Regions from separate parts of the Rhodoferax fermentans genome, predicted to be linked through region 3. Evidence: riboswitches for the same ligand, from Rfam matches in the RefSeq annotation. Region 3 holds a riboswitch; each other region holds the start of a gene.

Evidence for each region. Region 3 has a riboswitch for cobalamin ahead of RF819_RS17580 (TonB-dependent receptor domain-containing protein). Riboswitches for the same ligand answer to the same signal wherever they lie in the genome.
Region 1: another riboswitch for cobalamin. It lies ahead of RF819_RS10505 (ribonucleoside-diphosphate reductase subunit alpha); the one in region 3 lies ahead of RF819_RS17580 (TonB-dependent receptor domain-containing protein).
Region 2: another riboswitch for cobalamin. It lies ahead of RF819_RS11880 (energy-coupling factor ABC transporter permease); the one in region 3 lies ahead of RF819_RS17580 (TonB-dependent receptor domain-containing protein).

What each region holds. Positions count from the first base shown of each region.
Region 1 is NZ_MTJN01000002.1:2,221,102-2,225,508, forward strand. It holds gene RF819_RS10495 (Spy/CpxP family protein refolding chaperone) at 51-578, opposite strand; gene RF819_RS10500 (recombination-associated protein RdgC) at 768-1,670, shown strand; cobalamin riboswitch at 1,758-1,957, shown strand; gene RF819_RS10505 (ribonucleoside-diphosphate reductase subunit alpha) at 2,104-4,407, shown strand, end outside.
Region 2 is NZ_MTJN01000002.1:2,543,516-2,547,922, forward strand. It holds gene RF819_RS11875 (bifunctional aminoglycoside phosphotransferase/ATP-binding protein) at 1-1,076, shown strand, start outside; cobalamin riboswitch at 1,192-1,427, shown strand; gene RF819_RS11880 (energy-coupling factor ABC transporter permease) at 1,656-2,333, shown strand; gene cobM (precorrin-4 C(11)-methyltransferase) at 2,337-3,158, shown strand; gene RF819_RS11890 (sirohydrochlorin chelatase) at 3,155-4,114, shown strand; gene RF819_RS11895 (precorrin-8X methylmutase) at 4,111-4,407, shown strand, end outside.
Region 3 is NZ_MTJN01000002.1:3,770,465-3,774,871, reverse strand. It holds gene RF819_RS17590 (acyl-CoA thioesterase) at 1-736, shown strand, start outside; gene RF819_RS17585 (GNAT family N-acetyltransferase) at 717-1,220, shown strand; cobalamin riboswitch at 1,248-1,484, shown strand; gene RF819_RS17580 (TonB-dependent receptor domain-containing protein) at 1,565-3,466, shown strand; gene RF819_RS17575 (cobyrinic acid a,c-diamide synthase CobB) at 3,490-4,407, shown strand, end outside.

The DNA of each region.
Region 1 (4,407 bases), 1.5 Mb from region 3:
CGCTCGCGGTGGTCTCTCAGAAATGGCTGCAAACCCGTCGGTCACCTAGCTCAGGGTTTGGCAGCGGGTGCCGGGCGGAAGCCCTTGCGGTCACCGTGTCCATGGCCTGGCAGGGCCACTGCGTCAAACACCTTTTGCTGCTCCGGTGTCAGCGCGGCATAAAACGTCCGGGTGGCTTCGTCGTGTTTGGTCATGGCGGCGGTCATGGCCTTCTGATGTTCCTCACGCAAGGTTTTCATCTTGTCCAGGCGCTCAGGCGTGGTCAGCTTGGCCATCTCGACCGGGTCAGGGCGTTGCAGGTTGGCAGCAGGGGCGGCAGGCTTTCTGGCATCCACAAAACTCTTCCAGGCGCCTTCCTGGGCCGGGGTGAGTTTGAGTTGAGCCTTGAGCACGGCGTCACGTTTTTCCATCATGGCCTGCATACGGGCCGGGTCCATCTTGCCCATGCGGTCATGCCGCATGCCCATGCCAGGACCCATGGCCGGGTCACACTGGCCACCCATCGGGCCTTGGGCGTAAACCGCGCCGGTCACGGCCAGCAAACCGGCAATCAGGGAGAGTTTGAGATTCGTTTTCATGATGACTTCCTTTGGGTTAAGCCTCTGACCTGAAAGCGGCATCGGCGTGAAAAGAAGTATCTGCGTCGCATGTAAGCCAGCGATATCACGTGCAACAAGCTATGTAAAGTTGCATGAACCTTGGGCCCCGGATTTGATGGGATGATTGCGGGTTAGCCAATTCAGTTTTCCAGAACAAAGGGATTTTCAGTGTTCAAAAATATCATCATGTACCGCCTTGACGCCACATGGAGCAGCAGCGCCGAGCAGGTCGAAGCCAGCCTGCAGGCCGGGCGTTATGTCGAGTGCGGCGCCAGCCAGGAAAAATCCATCGGCTGGATTGAGCCGCGCGGCCAGGCCAACGGCCCCTTGCTGGAAGCCGTGGCTGGCCAATGGATCGTCAAGCTGATGGTCGAGACCCGTGCCCTGCCCGCCTCGGTGATCAACCGCAAGGCGCAGGAGCGGGTGGCACAGATTGAGGCCAGTACCGGACGCAAACCCGGCAAGAAAGAAATCCGCGACCTCAAGGACGACATCCGCCTGGAGCTGATGCCGATGGCGTTCACCAAGCAGTCCAGTGTGCTGGTGTGGATCGACCGCGACAACCACCTGCTGGTGATCGACGCTGCCAGCCAGGCCCGTGCCGACGAGGTGGTGACCCTGCTGGTGCAGGCACTGCCCGGTTTTGCGGTGACGATGATCACCACCCAGGTCTCGCCCGTGGCGGCGATGTCCGAGTGGCTGCTGAGCCTGGACGCCCCGGCAGGTTTCAGCGTCGACCGCGAATGTGAGCTCAAGGCCGCCGACGAGTCCAAAGCAGTGGTGCGTTACGCCCGCCACCGGCTCGATACCGAAGAGGTTCAACAACACATCCGCGAAGGCAAAATGCCCACGCGCCTGGCCATGACCTGGAACGAACGTGTCTCCTTCATGCTGACCGAAGGTTTGCAACTGAAGAAGATCGCGTTCCTGGACGGTGTGTTTGAGTCGAGCAGCGCCAACCACAAAAAAGACGATGACTTTGACGGCGACGTTGCCATCTCGACCGGTGAGCTGCAAAAAATGCTGCCCAATGTGCTGGAGGCACTGGGTGGCGAAATGCCGGTGGCCTGAGACTTGGTGATGCCGACAGAGCGCCTGTTGGCGTTTCCAATCACTACATTTAGCGTTTCTTGATCAGTTTGGTGACATTTATACGCTAGACTCCACGCTATTGAAGGTTCCCCGAGAGGGGATCAAAAGGGAATCCGGTGCCAGGTTGTTGACCTGAATGCCGGAGCTGCCCCCGCAACTGTGATCGGCGAGCGTTTCGCCACACCATGCCACTGGATGCGTCCGGGAAGGCGGGTGAAACGCGATGAACCGAGAGCCAGGAGACCTGCCTCAATATGTCCTTTTTGATGTTTCTGGGGCGGGGTGTCCCTGACGAGAGGTTGTTGCGTGTTTGTTCACCGTTGCAGCATGTTGTCCAGCTGTTGTTGGCTGGCTTTCCTGCGCGGCGGATGCGGCCCGCTCAAACGCTACCTTCTTGACTCTCCGCCCCCCAATGTGGAGAGTTGCCGTGTTATCCCCTGCCCCATCCAATCCTCACACCGTCTCGGCGGCCACGCATTTCGCTGCATCCGCGTCCTTTCAGGTCATCCGGCGCAACGGCACCGTGGTCGCTTTTGATGCCGACAAAATCGCCCTGGCACTGACCAAGGCTTTTCTCGCCGTTGAAGGCAGCCACAGCGCGGTGTCCTCGCGGGTGCGCGAAGTGGTGGCCCGCCTGACCCAGACCGTGGTCCAGGCCCTGACCCGGCGCTCGCCCGATGGCGGCACCTTGCACATCGAAGACATCCAGGACCAGGTCGAACTGGCGCTGATGCGTTCAGGTGAACATGACGTGGCGCGGGCCTATGTGTTGTACCGCGAACGCCGCACCGCCGAACGGGCGGCCAGCCGAACCCAGACCAGTCAACAGGTGGCATTGCACGTGCTGGACGGTGGGGTGCGCAAGCCGCTGGACCAGACGCTGCTGCTGAGAAACTGCGAAGCCGCCTGCGCCGGATTGGGTGAACTGGTGTCGGCTCAAGCCATCTACGAACACGCTCTGAAGAACCTCTACGACGGTGTGCCCTTGGCCGACGTCTACCAGGCGCTGATCCTGGCCGCGCGGATGCTGATCGAACGCGAACCCGCCTACAACCAGGTCACCGCCCGGCTGCTGCTGGCCAGCCTGGGCCGCGAGGTGCTGGGCCGCCCGGTGACACTCGATGAACTGGCCAGTGTGCAGGCTGACTATCTCCGTGACTTCATCCAGCAAGGCATCGCTGCCGACTTGCTTGACCCGCGCCTGGCCACCTTTGACCTGCCACGCCTGGCAGCAGCCTTGAAACCCGAGCGCGACCTGTTGTTTGGCTACCTTGGCCTGCAGACCTTGTACGACCGTTATTTCCTGCACATCGAGGGGCGGCGCATCGAGTTGCCGCAGATCTTCTTCATGCGGGTGGCGATGGGCCTGGCCTTGAACGAGATCGACCGCGAAGCGCGCGCCATCGCGTTCTACGACCTGATCTCCAGCTTCGACTTCATGTGTTCCACACCGACCCTGTTCAACAGCGGCACATTGCATTCACAACTGTCCTCGTGTTACCTGACCACGGTGGCAGACGATCTCGAAGGCATCTACCAGAGCATCAAGGAAAACGCCCTGCTGCAGAAATACGCAGGCGGCCTGGGCAACGACTGGACCCCGGTGCGTTCGCTGGGCAGCCGCATCAAGGGCACCAACGGCCAGAGCCAGGGCGTCATTCCTTTCCTCAAGGTGGTCAACGACACGGCAGTGGCGGTGAACCAGGGTGGCAAACGCAAGGGCGCGGTGTGCGCCTATCTGGAGACCTGGCATCTGGACATCGAGGAGTTCCTGGACCTGCGCAAGAACACCGGTGACGAACGCCGCCGCACGCACGACATGAACACCGCCAACTGGATTCCCGACCTGTTCATGAAACGCGTCATTGACAACCGCGAATGGACACTGTTCTCACCAGTCGACGTGCCCGATTTGCATGAGAAGTTTGGTACCGCTTTCGAGACCGCGTATCTGGCCTACGAAGCGCAGGCCGCCGCCGGGCAGATCAAGCTGCACAAACAAGTCCCCGCAGTGCAGCTGTGGCGCAAGATGTTGACGATGTTGTTCGAAACAGGCCACCCCTGGATCACCTTCAAGGACGCCTGCAACCTACGCTCACCACAACAACATGTGGGTGTGGTGCATTCAAGCAACCTGTGCACCGAAATCACACTGAACACCTCGGACTCGGAAACTGCGGTGTGCAACCTCGGTTCGGTCAATCTGCTGGCGCACTTGAAAGACGGCCAGCTGGACCAGGACAAGCTGGCCCGCACCGTGAACACTGCCTTGCGCATGCTCGACAACGTGGTGGACATCAACTTCTACGCCACACCCAAAGCACGCAACGCCAACCTGCGGCACCGCCCGGTGGGCCTGGGCATCATGGGTTTTGCCGATTGCCTGTATGCGCTGGGCCTGCCCTATGCCTCAGCCGAAGCGGTCGAGTTTGCCGACCGGACCATGGAAGCCGTCTGTTACCAAGCCTATTGGGCGTCGAGTGAGTTGGCGCGTGAGCGGGGCCGGTATTCGAGCTTCACCGGCAGCTTGTGGGACCAGGGCATCCTGCCGCTGGACTCGATCCGTTTGCTGGAGGAAGGTCGGGGCGGGCATCTGGAGGTGGACCGCAGCGCCCGCCTGGACTGGGCCGCACTCAGGGATCAGATTGCCCGCCACGGCATGCGCAACTCCAACTGCGTGGCCATTGCACCGACGGCCACCATCTCCAACATCGTG
Region 2 (4,407 bases), 1.2 Mb from region 3:
ATGAGGCCGCTGCTTTTGCCGCACCGGACACCCGTTTTGGTGAGCCCGATCAGGTGATGGCGCCGATGCGCGACAACTTCAGTGATCTGGCCCACATGCTCACGGCGCCACCCGACGCGAATGTTCTGACCCGTTTGGCACAACTGCAAACCTGGACCCAGGCGCAATTCACGCGGCTGGCACCGTTGATGCAAGCGCGCAAACTGGGCGGCTGGGTGCGTGAATGCCATGGCGACTTGCACCTGGCCAATCTGGTGTTGATCAACGGGGCTGTGCGCCTGTTTGACTGCCTGGAGTTCAACGAGGACCTGCGTTGGATCGACGTGGTCAGCGACATCGCCTTCACCTACATCGACCTGCTGGAACATGGCCAGCCCGGCTTGGCGAACTGGCTGGTCGACGAGGTGTTCAGCCACAGCGGCGACTACCAGGGCGCGCTGTTGCTGCGGTTTTACGCCGTCTACCGCTGTCTGGTGCGCGCCAAGGTGGCCGCCATCCGGGCCAAGCAGTTACATGCCAACACCTCTGAGGTGCTAGCCGACATCACGCTGGCCGAACGACTGGCGGCGCTGCACCCTGTGCAATTGAGCATCACGCACGGCCTGTCTGGCTGTGGCAAAACGTATTTCACCGACCAGTGGCTGCAAACAAATGGACAAACCCCTACGCTGCGCCTGCGGGCCGATGTGGAGCGCAAACGCCTGTTCAAGTTGGGGCGTTTGGCGCAGTCCAACTCAGGCATCAACGCGGGCATCTATGCGCCCGAGGTTCACGCCCAGGTCTATGCCCATCTGCGCGAGCTGGCGGCGAGTTTGCTGGCTGCGGGTTGGTCGGTGATGGTGGATGCTACCTTCCTCAAACGTGCTGACCGCGATGTGTTTCGCGCCCTGGCGGTTGAGCAAAATGTGCGCTTTGCCATCCTGGCGCCGCAGGCCAGTCCCGAGCAATTGCGCGCACGGATTCTGGCGCGCAACGCCGCTGGCACCGATGCCTCTGAGGCGACGCTGGCCGTGCTAGCCCACCAGCAACACGAGTTGGAGTCCTTGACAGATGATGAGAGAGTCTTTGTGCTCTAGCCCTTGATATAAAAGGGCTGATAGCTATGGTTTAAAGAGTATCTCACGGGCTCGGCAGGTGCTTTTTCCACCAGCACCAACAGGCAAACAGATGTCATGTGTGTGTGAAATCTGTCGTTAGAATCATCCCGTTGGTGCTCGCGGCGTGGTTCACACGACGCAGTTCAACGGGAAGCAGGAGGGTTCAGGCTGACAACAGCCCACCTAACCTGCGCTGCCCCCGCAACGGTAAGTGGACGAATCGTCAAGATTCCGCTTCCATCACGGCCACTGAGTGTTTCAAAGACGCTTGGGAAGGCGATGGAGGTCGCATCCACCAGCCCGGATACCGGCCAACAAGGTGGTGGCACGTTCGCGTGTTGCCGTGATGCTCAAGCACTGTCGGGGACGATGGTGAGAGTTGTTTGCCGGATGTTCCTGCCATGATTTTCCGCTACTGCTGTGCACGCCTAAGTGTCCGCACCCAAGGTGCAACCAGGCTGGGTGTCCTGCGTCCGTGTCAGGAGGTACAGCCCGTTTAGCTGCTGTGTTTTTCGCGTTTGTCTGTTGTTCAATCCGTCGTTTTAAAGGAGTTACTCCATGCACATCGAACCTGGCCTTGTTGAAGGCGCCAAAATTTTCCTCAGCTACGCCACCGCCGCCGGTGCCTTGGCGTATGCCGCCAAACTGGCCGTCAGCACCATCAAACGTGATGGCCTGACCGCTTTGGCACTGCGTTCGGCCATGGCCGTTGCTTTGGTGTTCTGCTTTTTTGAAGTGTTGCCGCACCACCCGGTGGGTGTCTCCGAGGTGCACCTGATTTTGGGCACCACCTTGTTGCTGGTCTTTGGTGTGGCGCCTGCGGCCATTGGCTTGGCCGGTGGCCTGTTGGTGCAAGGTCTGTTTTTTGCACCGTTTGACCTGCCGCAGTACGGCATGAACGTCACCACCCTGCTGGTGCCGCTGTTTGCCACCGCTGCCCTGGCGCGCAAGATCATTCCTGAGAGCACTGCCTATGTGAACATTGGTTATGCCCAGGCCTTCAAGCTGTCGGTGGCTTACCAAGGTGGCATCGTGGTGTGGGTCGGCTTCTGGGCCTTGTATGGCCGGGGTGTGGGTGCTGAGAACCTGGCCAGTGTGGCCAGCTTTGGCGCAGCCTACATGACCATTGTGTTGGCCGAACCCCTGATCGACCTGGGCGTGTTGGCATTGGCCAAGATGATGCACCGCCTGCAAGGCTCGGTCGCTGTCGACAAACGCCTGTACAGCGCGGCCTGATCCATGGTGCAGCCCAAGCCCGGATGCGTCTGGTTTGTGGGGGCCGGTCCTGGTGACCCGGACCTGATCACCGTCAAGGGCCGCGGGCTGATCGAGCGCGCGGGCGCCATTTTGTTCGCTGGCTCCCTGGTCAGCGAAGCTGCTACCCGCTGGGCACCAGCGGATTGCGTCATTGTGGACAGCAAGGACATGACCTTGGAGGAGATGTCGGCCTGGCTGATCACCCAGGCGGCGCGCTGCGAGACCGTGGTGCGCTTGCAAACCGGTGACCCCGGGCTGTATGGCGCCTTGATCGAGCTGGTGCAGCCGCTGGATGCTGCGGGTGTGCCGGTGCAGGTGGTGCCGGGGGTGTCCTCGGCCATGGCCTCTGCGGCAGCGGCAGTCGAGAGCCTGACCCTGCCCGAAGTCACCCAGACCGTGATTCTGACCCGCATGGAAGGGCGCACGCCCATGCCTGAGGGTGAGTCGCTGCAGGAACTGGCGGCGCACCACAGCACCTTGTGCATCTTCTTGAGCATCACCTTGATGGGGCAGGTCACCGCTGCGCTGCGTGCAGCGGGCTGGTCGCCGGATGCGCCGGTAGTGGTGGTCCACAAAGCCAGCTGGCCCGGTGAAGAAAAAATTGTGCGTGGCACGGTTGACACCATCCAGGCCCTGTGCCGCGAGGCGAAGCTGGTCAGCCAGTCGATGATCATCGCCAGCCCGACACTGGGCGCCCGGCATTGGACCACCCTGGCCAAGTCCAAACTCTACGACGCCAGCTTCACCCACCGTTTCCGGCAGGCCAGCGTGCCTGCTTCTCAACTTACCCTGGATACCCCATGACCTCTGACACCATTTTGCTGGTGGGCCACGGCTCACGCGAGGCCTCCGGTAACGACGAAATCCTGGCTTTTGCCCAGCAGTGGCGCCAACGTCAGCCGAGCTGGTCGATCGAGGTCTGTTTTATTGAACTGGCCGACATCACGCTGGCGCAAGGTTTGGCCACCGCCGCCGCCAAGTCGGGCCGGGTGATTGTGGTGCCGCTGATCCTGAATGCGGCAGGCCACGTCAAGATGGATATTCCGCAGGCGATTGACGCAGCGCGTGTCCGGTTTCCACGGGTGCAGTTTTTGTACACCCCCGAGTTGACCGCTTGCGACCTGCTGTTGAAGGTGGTGCTGCGCCGCCTCAAAACCGCGATGAAGTCGCTGGACATGCCCGACCCCACCACCACCGGTGTGGTGCTGCTTGGGCGCGGCTCATCTGACCGCCATGCCAATGGCGAGATGGCCAAAATGGCGCGCTGGGTCATGGAAGAAACCGACCACCCACTGGTGGATGTGGCCTTCACCGGCATCACCTACCCGCGTCTGGAAAAAGTGGTGCAGCGCCAGCACCTGCTGGGCATGACACAAGTTGCGGTGTTGCCGTATTACCTGTTCAACGGCACGCTGATGGAGCGCATCGTGCGCCAGGTGGCCAACCTCAAGACGCAGTACCCCACCGTGCGTTTTGCACTGACCAACTATTTTGGGTTTGAGCCCGAGGTGTTTGAGGTGCTGGAGCAGCGTGTCAACGATGCCCGCCTGGGTCGCCCCGCAGCGATGATGGCCTGTGATGGCTGCAAGTTCCGCGAGTTTGCCGTTGAACATGGCCAAGGCGGTCACCTGCATGACGATGGCACACACCACGGCCATGACCATGCACACCCGCACGAACACGACCATCCTCATGAACATGAACACGGTCACCACCATCCCCATCCCCATCCCCATCCCCATGTCGGAGCCCCGGCATGAGTTTGCCCACGCCCAATGTCATCACCGAACAACTCACCGCCGCTGGCCGCGCCATCGAGCACGATTCGTTTGCGGTGATCGACCGCGAAGCCGGTCCCCACAACTACGCACCTGAACAGTGGCCCGTGGTGCGTCGCATGATCCACGCCAATGCCGACTTTGACTTCAATGGCTTGACCGAATTCCACCCCCAGGCGGTGAGCGCCGGGTTGGCGGCCATTTTTTCGGGCCAGGCTCGTGTGGTGGCCGATGTCGAGATGATTTGTGTGGGTCTGTCTGCCCCGCGCCTGGCG
Region 3 (4,407 bases):
GTGGCCTGACCAGTCCAATCATCACGGTACCCTGTTTGGAGGCGCTGCCTTGTCGGCCCTGGATCGGCTGGCTTTCATCGTCGGCAGCAAGGTGTTGCGTGGAACGGTGGTCACAGCCGCCGTGAGCCGACTCGACTTTGCCGCACCCGCGCCTGCGGGCCATTTGATCGAATGCAGTGCCCAGGTGATACACAAAGGCCGTCGTTCAGTCACGCTCAGCACCAGTTTGGTGGCGGAGGCGCTGCTCAGCGGCGAGCGCACGCCATGTTTGTCTGGAGACTTTGTGATGGTGAGCCAAAGTCAGTCGGCCTCGGAGGTGCCGCAAACACAGGTGGGCACCACAGACACCCAGCCAACGTTGCCAATCCATTTGGCGCCAGCGTCCGATCCTGCTTCGCCATGGCCCTGGGTCACCGTGGCTGAAATTGTGTTTCCGGGCCATGCCAACCACCGCGGGGTGTTGCACGGCGGTCCTGCCATGTCCTGGTTGGCCAAGGCCGGTTTTGTGGCTGCAACTCGCTGTGTCAGGCGCACCCTTGTGATGGCCAGCAGTGCGCGGATGGACTTCATTGCGCCAGCCCACGTCGGTGATGTGGTGGAAGTTCTGGCCCGGGTGTCACGCCTGGGCAACCGCTCTGTCACGGTACATGCCGAGTTGTGGTCGGAATCACCGGCCACTGGCGAGCGTCGCTTGTGTACCTCTTCAAGCCTGGTGTATGTCTGCGTTGATCACTGACATCAGTGTCTTGCGGCCAGAACACCGCCACGCCTTGCAATTGCACCTGTTGTCGTTGAGTGCGGATGACCGTTACCAGCGTTTTGGCGCCACTCTGGGGGACGCTGCGTTGATCCAATGGGTGCGCGACATGGCGTGGTCTCGGAGTTGTTGGTATGGGGCATGGGCTGGCGCTGATGCCGGGCTGGTGGGGGTTTTGCAACTGATACCCTTGAACGCCAAGGGCGTGTGGGAGATGGCCCTGACGGTGAGACCCGCCGCCCGGCGCTCGGGTGTTGGATCCGCCATGTTTGCCACCTTGATGCAAGACATCTCCTCCTACCCCATCCGTGAGTTGGTGTGTCACAACGGGCACCCTGCCGTTCGGCGCATGGCCGAGGTGTTGAAACTCGCGATGTGTTGTCAGCCCCAGGCACCCAGGATACGAATCAACCTCACAACAGTCACCCATTCCGGGGCGGTCGACATTTGTCACCGGCGTTGACAAGTAGACAAGTTACCTGCTTGGCACCGTTAGAATCGGGCCGTTGGTGCTCGCGCCGTGGTTCACACAGCGCAGTTCAACGGGAAGCAGGAGGGGGCGGCTTGAACGAGCTCAACCTAACCTGCGCTGCCCCCGCAACGGTAAGTGGACGAATCTATTCGGTTCTGCTGCCATCAAGGCCACTGGATGTCGTGACAGACATTTGGGAAGGTGATGGCGGTTGACTCCACCAGCCCGGATACCGGCCAACACGGTGGCTGCATGCTCTGAAAAAGTCTGCAACCGTGACGCCCATGCGCTGTCGGGGACGACGGTGAGGGCACTTTGATGGTTCTTTTAACACTATGAAATTGATTGCTTCTTGTGTGCGCCATGGCGCACCCGTGCGCCTGTGTGTGTCTGCTTTGGCTGTTTTTGCGGCGTTCCCGGTGCTGGCACAAAGCCAGGCGCAGGGTACTTTGGAGGAGGTGGTGGTGACAGCCACCCGGGTGGCGGTACCGGTCACGGATGTGATTGCCGATGTGTCGATCATTGACCGCACAGCGCTTGACCAAGTTGGTCAAGGTTCCTTGCGTGATGTGTTGGCGCAGCAGCCCGGCATTCAGCTCTCCAGCACTGGCGGCTATCGCTCTGCGACGGGGGTGTATTTGCGTGGAGCCTCCGCCTCACAATCCATCGTGTTGATCGATGGTGTGCGGGTTGGCTCCGCCACGCTGGGTTCTGTGGCCTTTGAAAACATGCCGCTGGACCGCATTGAACGCATTGAAATACTGCGCGGCGCTGCGTCTGCACTGTATGGTCCTGACGCGGTTGGCGGGGTCATCCAAATATTTACCCGTGAACCTGAAGACGGCTTGCACCTGTCAGCCAGCGTGGGTGCCGGGTCAGATGGTCTGCGTCAGGCAGGTGCCGCCATTCGTGGGCGTGACGGTGCCTTGGGTTACAGCGTGGGTGTGTCCAAAGAAAACGCAGCCGGTATCAGTGCGATCAACAATCCAGCGGCTGACAGTTACAACCCCGATGCGGACAGTTTTGAGGTCGCCAGTGTCGATGTCAAACTCACTGCGCAGTTGTCGGCTGCGCATGCGCTGGCGCTGAGCGTGCTGCACAGTGACATGGATTATCAGTTTGATGGTTATGCCTATCCTAGCCCCCTGAACCTGACTGCAGCGACCACCGATGCCTGGACGCGCCCGACGCTCAACAATGTGAGTCTCAAATGGGATGCCCAGTGGCAACCCAACTGGAAGTCAAGCCTGTTGCTGGGTCAAAGTGACGACAAATCGGTCAGTGACTATTACCGCATGCGTGATGGCGCATTTGATGCCAACAGCAAGTTCAACACCCGCCGCACCCAGGCCACTTGGCAGAACGACATCAGTGTGGGGGCCGACGTCCTGACGTTCTTGCTGGAAACCCGAACGGAAAAGGTGGACAGTTCTACCAACTTCACGGTCAAGCAACGTGACATCAAGAGTGCGATGTTGTCCTACGCACTGAACAGGCCCCGATGGAACGCGTTGGCGGTGCTTCGCCATGATGACAACTCGCAGTTTGGTGGTTTTGACAACTGGGCGCTGTCGGGGGGGTACAGGTTGAGCACCAACTGGCGAGCGGTGGCCAGCATGGGCACCAGTTTTCAGGCGCCTTCTTTCAACCAGCTTTATTACCCCAACGTTGGTTATTACGCCGGTAATCCTGCGCTCACCCCGCAGCGCAACCGTGCCAGCGAGTTGGGTCTCAAATACCTCCAAGGGAGCCTGACGGCTGGTGCTTCGTTGTACTACAACGAGATCGAGGGTTTCATTGATCCTGCGAAGAACAGCCAAAGTGATCTGGCGGTGCTGCGAGGCGTGACTTTGAGTCTGCAGAACCAGGTTGGTGATACCCGTTATGCCGTGTCCTATGACTACGCTGACCCACGGACCAAACCCGGCAATGCGCGTCTGGTGCGCGTGGCACGCAATGTGTTGAACTTCAATGTGAACCACCGCCTGGGTACGGTGAGTGTGTTTGGTGAACTCAAGCTCTCCAGTGACCGTGTGGATAACGCCCTTGTTTACGGAGGCCCCCGTGATGTGTTGGCGGGTTACAGCCTGCTCAATGTTGGCGCCACATGGAAAATCAACAAGGACCTGAGCTTGTTGGCACGCATCAACAACCTGACCGACGCCAACTATGTGTTGACCAATGGTTATGCCATGCCCGGACGCAACGCGTTTGTTTCCTTGTCCTGGGCGATATAAGCTGATCTGAAACCTGCTCCACCATGACCACCTGTCCCGCTATCCTCGTCGCCGCTCCTGCCTCCGGCCAGGGCAAAACCACCGTGGTGTCTGCTTTGGCACGGTTACACGCTCGCCAGGGGCGGCGGGTGCGGGTGTTCAAGTGTGGGCCGGATTTTCTGGACCCATACTGGCATGCGCTGGCCAGTGGTGCGCCGGTGTATCAGCTCGATTTGTGGATCAACGGCGAGGCGGATTGCCGCGCCCGGCTGGCGGCTGCGGCGGCGGATGCCGACCTGATCATTGTGGAAGGGGTGATGGGCCTGTTTGATGGCACACCCAGCGCGGCGGATCTGGCGCAGCGTTTTGGTTTGCCGGTGCTGGCGGTGATTGATGCGGGTTCCATGGCGGGCACCTTTGGCGCACTGGCTTTTGGTTTGCAAAACTACCGCCCCAACTTGCCATGGGCCGGTGTGTTGGCCAACCGCGTGGCCAGTGAGCGCCATGCGCTGATGCTCAAAAGCAGCGTGCGCGATCCTGATCAATGGTTGGGTGCGGTGATGCGCAACACCGCTTTGCAACTGCCCGAACGGCATCTGGGCCTGACCGTGGCGAGTGAGGTGGGTGACGCGCTGGAGCGGCTTGATGCAGCCGCAGATGCGCTGGAGGCCACGCCGCTTGGGCAGATGACGCTCCAAGATTTGCAGCGCTGGCAGGTCGAGTTCACAGGCGCAGAGGTGCCGCAACCCGCCGCCCCGGCTGTCAAACCGCTGCAAGGCCAAACCATCGCGGTGGCTCGTGACGCCGCCTTCTGTTTTATTTACGCCGCCAACCTGGACTGCCTGTCTGATCTGGGGGCCGAGCTGGTGTTTTTTTCACCGCTGGCAGACGCTGCGCTGCCCGACTGTGACGCTTTATGGATTCCTGGCGGTTACCCCGAGTTGCATGCGCAGACGATTGCG